3 regions of the Streptomyces sp. CC0208 genome follow, and region 2 is predicted to be linked to each of the others. Evidence: riboswitches for the same ligand, from Rfam matches in the RefSeq annotation. Region 2 holds a riboswitch; each other region holds the start of a gene.
What was found. Region 2 has a riboswitch for S-adenosylmethionine ahead of thrC (threonine synthase). Riboswitches for the same ligand answer to the same signal wherever they lie in the genome.
Positions count from the first base shown of each region.

Region 1 (2,262 bases), 4.7 Mb from region 2:
GGCGAGTGGCGCACCGGACCCGACGGAGTCGTCGTCGACCTCGACGACGGCGAGGAACTGGTCGTCGACGGAACGCCGGTGCGCGGTGAACACCGCTTCGGCGTGCTTCCCGAGCGTGGCGGCGTCGACGCCGTCTGGGGAGACGCGGTCATCGAGGTCGCCAAGCGCGGCGGCAACGACATCCTGCGCCCCCGGCACCCGGACGCACCGCTGCGCACGGCCTTCACCGGAACGCCCGCCTACGCCCCCGACCCGCGCTGGGCGGTGACGGGCCGTTACATCCCCTTCGACACGCCACGGCCGACCACCGTGGGCGCGGCCGTGGAAGGCCTTGAGCATGTGTACGACGCTCCCGGCAGGATCGAGTTCGAGCTGGACGGCCGTCAGCTGTCCCTGACCGCGTTCCCCGGCCCTGGTGCGGGCCGGCTGATGGTGCTGTTCACCGACGAGACCTCCGGGGTCACCACCTACGCCGCCAACCGGACCCTCGCCCTGGAGCCGCCCGCCGCCGACGGTACGGTCGCCCTGGACTTCAACCGCGCCGCGAACCTGCCGTGCGCCTACACGGACCTGGCCACCTGCCCGCTGCCCCCGGCCGAGAACCGGTTGCCGGTGGCGATCGAGGCCGGTCAGAAGATCCCCCGCGAGCGCGGCGGCTCCTGAACGTGCCTGAGCCCGACAAAGTGCCGGTCCAACTGCCCCCGCAGGGCGTCACTTTCCGGCATTGACGTACGACAAGTACCCTCCGTACGATCACGAACGGCATTGAGTGTCAGCGTCAAGCCCTGGCTCGCTGACCGGCAACCCTCCCCCGCGGTGGGGTGCTCCAGGTGAAAGCCCGGCGGGATCACCGACGATCTCCGCAAGCGCGTGGCCCCGTGGCCGGGGCCGGAAATGTGGAGGACCGACATGCCGCACGGTGGTGACCCGAGCGCCCGCCTCGCCGGCGCCACCGTGTTCTCCCGGCTCTCGCGTCGGCGCCACATCGACCTCAAGCGCTCGACCAGCTGTCTCTGTCAGGCCTGACGGGCCCTTTCGCCGCCGGTCGCAGTCCGGCACGCGCCGGTCGTCACCGCACCCGCCTGCGGCTGACCCTCGCTCCCCCCTGATCCCTGTCTCCACAGCGCTTCCCCGCCACCGGTCCGATGCCGGCCGGGGCCGCACACCCCTGCACGGACGTGCCTTGTACGGCGCCTCCATGCCTGGTGACACGAGTAGGAGAACCCTCCGTGAACGCACTTCCGGCTCTCAGAGCCCCCCGCTGGGCGCCCCTCGCCGCCCTGCTGACCACCAGTGTTCTGCTGACCGCCTGCGGTTCGGGCAACGACTCCAGCAGCGGAAGCAACCGGCCCAAGTCCGGTGGCACCCTGACCTTCGCGGTGGGTTCCGACGCCGGCTGTGTGGATCCACAGCAGGTCGGCAGCAACGAGAGCATCTACTCGGTGCGCCAGACCGTGGACTCCCTGACCGACCAGGACCCCAGGACCGGCAAGATCGTGCCGTGGCTCGCCAAGAGCTGGGACATCAACGCCGACGCCACGGAGTTCACCTTCCATCTACGCTCGGGCGTCACCTTCAGCGACGGCTCCCAGCTGACCGCGCAGGTGGTCAAGGACAACTTCGACGCGGTGCCGAAGCTCGGCGCCCTCGGGGTCCTCGCCCAGGGCTATCTCAGCGGCGTCAAGGGCACCACCGTGGTGGACCCGCTCACCGTCAAGGTGACCTTCGGAAGGCCCAACGCGCAGTTCCTCCAGGCGACTTCGACCCACTCGCTGGGCATCGAGTCGTCCGCGAGCGTGAAGAAGACCCCGCAGCAGAAGTGCAGTGACGGTGTGATCGGGTCGGGGCCGTTCGTGCTCAAGCAGTACGTCCAGAACCAGTCGATCACACTGGCCAAGCGCACCGGCTACGACTGGGGCTCCTCGCTGTGGTCCAAGAAGGGAGAGGCCTACCTGGACAAGCTGGTCTTCAAAGTCGTTCCCGAGGCAGGGGTGCGGGCCGGCAGCCTCCAGTCCGGGCAGGTGGACGCGATCAGCAGCGTCGGCAGGGCCAACGAGGTGGCGCTCGGGGGCGGTCAGGTCACCCTGTTGAGCCGGGCCAACCCCGGTGTGGTCTTCGGACTCGGCGTCAACAACGCGCGGCCGTTGCTGAAGGACGTGAAGGTGCGTCAAGCGATCCTGGCGGCCATCGACCGCAAGCAGATCGCCGACACCGTGTTCCCGACCGGCACCCAGCCGGCGACCAGCGTCCTGGCGCACACCA
Region 1 is NZ_CP031969.1:207,792-210,053, forward strand. It holds gene D1369_RS00980 (DUF1684 domain-containing protein) at 1-663, shown strand, start outside; SAM riboswitch class IV at 762-875, shown strand; gene D1369_RS44695 (putative leader peptide) at 910-1,026, shown strand; gene D1369_RS00985 (ABC transporter substrate-binding protein) at 1,230-2,262, shown strand, end outside.
Region 1: it holds a riboswitch for S-adenosylmethionine, as region 2 does, so the genes downstream of both, D1369_RS44695 (putative leader peptide) here and thrC (threonine synthase) in region 2, are expected to answer to the same signal.

Region 2 (2,262 bases):
GCGGCCAGTGCATGTTCAGCAGCGGGCGCGCCATGAGCTCGGTGACCCGGCCGCCCTGCCCGGCGGCGCCGCCCAGGGGACGGTCGTACATGCCCTTGACCAGGTCGACCTCGGGGTCGGTGAGCAGCGGGCCCACGATGCCGGCGACGAAGTCCGAGGAGAACTCCTTCAGGTCGGCGTCGATGAAACAGACGATGTCCCCGCTGGTGACGAGCAGGGAACGCCACAGGACCTCGCCCTTGCCGGGCACGGCCGGTATACGCGGGAGGATGTCGTCACGGTGGACGACCCGCGCGCCGGCCGCCTCGGCGACCTCGGACGTACGGTCGGTCGATCCCGAGTCGACGACGACGATCTCGTCGACGAGCGGGACCTGCTGCATGAGGTCATGACGGATCACGGCGACGATGTCACCGACCGTCTCCTCCTCGTTGAGCGCGGGCAGGACGACACTGACGGTCCGCCCCGTGCTCCGCTTCGCGGCCATGATCCGGTGGAGTGGGCGATCGCTCGCGGACCAGGAACGGGTGGCCAGCCAGCGCTCGACTTCGTTCAGCACAGTGCGCGGCTCCTCTGCGTGTGATCTGCGTGTGATCCATCTCGCCGTTCGGACGACTCTCTCAACTGTCCTGGCCTTCGGTTACAGTCTTGAACAACGCGGGTGACCATCGCATGTCCTGGGTGGCCCGCCGTTCACAACTTCATACCGCTCATCCAGAGGGGCAGAGGGATACGGCCCGATGAAGCCCCGGCAACCCTCCAGTCGGTTCTCGTAGCGATCGCTGACGATCGTCTCCGCGAGGCTCCCGACTCGGGAAGGTGCCAAATCCGTCTCACGGCGAGATGCGTCGTGAGGAAGATGAGGAGAAAGGGCCTCGCCTCCATGGCTGCGCAGACAGTTGCAAGCACCACGAACTCCGTCGATCTGGGTCCCGCCGCGGCACTGAGCTGCCGCGAATGCGGCCACCGCGTCCCGCTCGGCCCGGTCTTCGCCTGTGAGGAGTGTTTCGGCCCGCTCGAGATCGCCTACGACTTCTCGGCCTACGACACCGAGGACCTCCGCAAGCGCATCGAGGCGGGACCCGCGAACATCTGGCGCTACGCCCCGCTGCTGCCCGTCCCCGCGGACGTGGCGGACAAGCCCAACATCAACCCCGGCTGGACCCAGCTCGTCAAGGCCGACAACCTCGCCCGCGAGCTCGGCGTGACCGGCGGCCTGTACATCAAGGACGACTCCGGCAACCCGACGCACTCCTTCAAGGACCGCGTCGTCGCGCAGGCCATCGAGGCCGCGCGCGCCTTCAACTTCACCACCCTCTCCTGCTCCTCCACCGGCAACCTCGCCGGTGCGGTGGGTGCCGCGGCCGCCCGGGCCGGCTTCCGTTCCTGCGTGTTCATCCCGCACGACCTGGAGCAGGCCAAGGTCGTCATGGCCGCGGTCTACGGCGGCGAGCTGGTCGGCATCGAGGGCAACTACGACGACGTGAACCGCTTCTGCTCCGAGCTGATCGGCGACCCGGCCGGCGAGGGCTGGGGCTTCGTCAACGTCAACCTGCGGCCGTACTACGCGGAGGGGTCCAAGACCCTGGCGTACGAGATCTGCGAGCAGCTCGGCTGGCAGCTCCCCGACCAGCTGGTCGTGCCGATCGCCTCCGGTTCGCAGCTCACGAAGATCGACAAGGGTCTGCAGGAGCTGATCAAGCTCGGGCTCGTCGAGGACAGGCCGTACAAGATCTTCGGCGCGCAGGCCGAGGGGTGCTCGCCGGTGTCGGTGGCGTACAAGGCCGGGCACGACGTGGTCCGCCCCCAGAAGCCGAACACCATCGCCAAGTCGCTCGCCATCGGCAACCCGGCGGACGGCCCGTACGTGCTGGACATCGCGCGCCGTACCGGCGGTGCGGTGGAGGACGTGAACGACGAGCAGGTCGTGGACGCGATCAAGCTGCTGGCGCGGACCGAGGGCATCTTCGCGGAGACCGCGGGTGGCGTGACGGTGGGGGTGACCCGCAAGCTGATCGAGAACGGTGTCCTCGACCCGACGAAGACCACGGTGGTGCTGAACACCGGCGACGGTCTCAAGACCCTGGACGCGGTGGCCGGTACCGGGCTCACCGCCACGATTCGTCCGAACCTGGACTCTTTCCGAGAGGCTGGCCTCGCATGAGCGTCAACGTCCGCATCCCCACCATCCTGCGCACCTACACCGGCGGCAAGGCCGAGGTGCAGGCCGAGGGTGGGACCCTCGCCGAGGTCATCGCCGAT
Region 2 is NZ_CP031969.1:4,893,298-4,895,559, forward strand. It holds gene D1369_RS22505 (glucosyl-3-phosphoglycerate synthase) at 1-559, opposite strand, end outside; SAM riboswitch class I at 708-866, shown strand; gene thrC (threonine synthase) at 884-2,164, shown strand; gene D1369_RS22515 (MoaD/ThiS family protein) at 2,161-2,262, shown strand, end outside.

Region 3 (2,262 bases), 1.6 Mb from region 2:
GTGGGCACACTTTTCTACGACATCTGGAGCGGCCCCATGAGCGCTGTGACCCCCGCTGGAGGCAACACCGCGGCGGGCCGTTCCTGGCCCGAGGTACTGAACGCCCTGCTGTACGGCCGTGACCAGAGCGCCGACGCCACGGCGTGGGCCATGGACCGGATCATGCAGGGCGAGGCGACCGACGCGCAGATCGCCGGCTTCGTGGTCGCCCTCAGGGCCAAGGGCGAGACGGTCGAGGAGATCAACGGGCTCGTCCGGGCGATGTACGAGCACGCCAACGTGATCGAGGTCCCCGGGCGCACGGTCGACGTCGTCGGCACCGGAGGCGACGGCGCCAAGACCGTCAACATCTCCACGATGTCGGCGATCGTCGTGGCCGGCTCCGGCGCCACGGTCGTCAAGCACGGCAACCGGGCCGCCTCCTCCGCGTCCGGTGCCTCGGACGTCCTGGAGAAGCTCGGCGTCAACCTGGAGCTCACCCCGGGGCGGGTGGCCGAGGTGGCCGAGGAGGCCGGGATCACGTTCTGCTTCGCGGTCAAGTTCCACCCGGCGCTGCGTCACGCGGGCGCCGCCCGCGGGCAGTTGGGTATCCGCACGGTGTTCAACATCCTCGGCCCGCTGACCAACCCCGCCCGGGTGCGGTCCCAGGCGGTCGGGGTCGCCGATCCGCGCATGGCGCCGGTCGTCGCCGGCGTCTTCGCCGAACGTGGCAACTCCGCCCTCGTCTTCCGCGGTGACGACGGCCTCGACGAGCTGACGACCACATCGACCTCCCGCGTCTGGATCGTCCGCGAGGGCAAGGTCACCGAGGAGAGCTTCGACCCCCGGGACGTCGGCATCGACCTGGTGCCCGTGGAGGCCCTGCGGGGCGGTGACCCGGCATACAACGCGGAGGTCGCCAGGAAGCTCCTGGACGGCGAGACGGGCCCGGTCCGGGACGCCGTACTCCTGAACTCGGCGGCCGCGCTGGTGGCCCTGGACCCGGGGACCGGGACCCTGGCCGAGCAACTGCGGGCCGGGATGGACAAGGCCGCCGCGTCGATCGACTCGGGGGCGGCGAAGCGGACGCTGGAGCGATGGGTGGCCGCGAGCAACGCGTAACGGCCACCCCAGGGTGTCGTCCCGCGATCCGGACACGGGTTGCGGGACGGCGATCACCTCACGTACGTTCTTTGACCAGGTCATGAGTGACAGTCATGAGGCCCCGGCCGACTGTCCGGCAACCCTCCGTCCGTGGCGGGGTGCCCCGGGTGAAGACCAGGCCGTAGGCAGCGAGGTCTGCGGCAAGCGCGGATCCCTCACGAACCCAGGGATCCTGGTCATTCGAGGGAGTCTCCCGTGAGCAAGCGAATGCGATAGGGCCGCCGAGCCCCGCCTCCGCGCACCCGTCTCACCTTTCTTTCCACGACTTTTCACGGGAGTCCCCCATGTCTGTCTCCACCGCTGCCGCCGCCCAGACCATTTGTGCCCAGCTGCCCGTTCTGGGCCGGGATGTCACCGTCCCGCTCGTCACCGGCGGCGAAGTCACCTACGCGGCGCTCGACTACGCGGCCAGCGCACCGGCCCTCCAGCGGGTCTGGGACGACGTGGCGGCGTACGCTCCCTACTACGGCAGCGTGCACCGCGGGGCCGGCTACCTCTCCCAGCTGTCGACCGACCTGTTCGAGAACGCCCGCAGGACCGTCACCGAGTTCCTCGACTGCCGCGACGACGACCAGCTGATCTTCACCCGGTCGACCACCGACTCGCTCAACCTCCTTGCCGCCGCGCTCCCCGCCGACTGCCAGGTCTTCGTCTTCGAGACCGAGCACCACGCGAGCCTGCTGCCCTGGCAGGACGCCCGGGTCAGCTACCTCGACGCCCCGCGCACCCCGCGGCAGGCCGTCGAGACCCTGGAGAAGGCCCTCGCCGACCGGGACCCCCACGGCCCGGCCCTGGCGTGCGTCACCGGCGCCTCCAACGTCACCGGTGAGCTGTGGCCGGTACGGGAGCTCGCGGCGGCCGCTCACGCCCACGGTGCCCGCATCGTGCTCGACGCGGCCCAGCTCGCCCCGCACCACCCGGTGAGCGTCCGCGACCTCGACGTCGACTGGGTCGCCTTCTCCGGCCACAAGCTCTACGCCCCCTTCGGCTCCGGCGTCCTGGCCGGCCGCGCCGACTGGCTGCGGGCCGCCGACCCCTACCTCGCGGGCGGCGGCGCCAGCCGCAAGGTCACCCGGCGCGAGGACGGGGGAGTGGACGTGGAGTGGCACGAGAGCGCCG
Region 3 is NZ_CP031969.1:6,492,764-6,495,025, forward strand. It holds gene trpD (anthranilate phosphoribosyltransferase) at 37-1,101, shown strand; SAM riboswitch class IV at 1,180-1,296, shown strand; gene D1369_RS29845 (aminotransferase class V-fold PLP-dependent enzyme) at 1,428-2,262, shown strand, end outside.
Region 3: it holds a riboswitch for S-adenosylmethionine, as region 2 does, so the genes downstream of both, D1369_RS29845 (aminotransferase class V-fold PLP-dependent enzyme) here and thrC (threonine synthase) in region 2, are expected to answer to the same signal.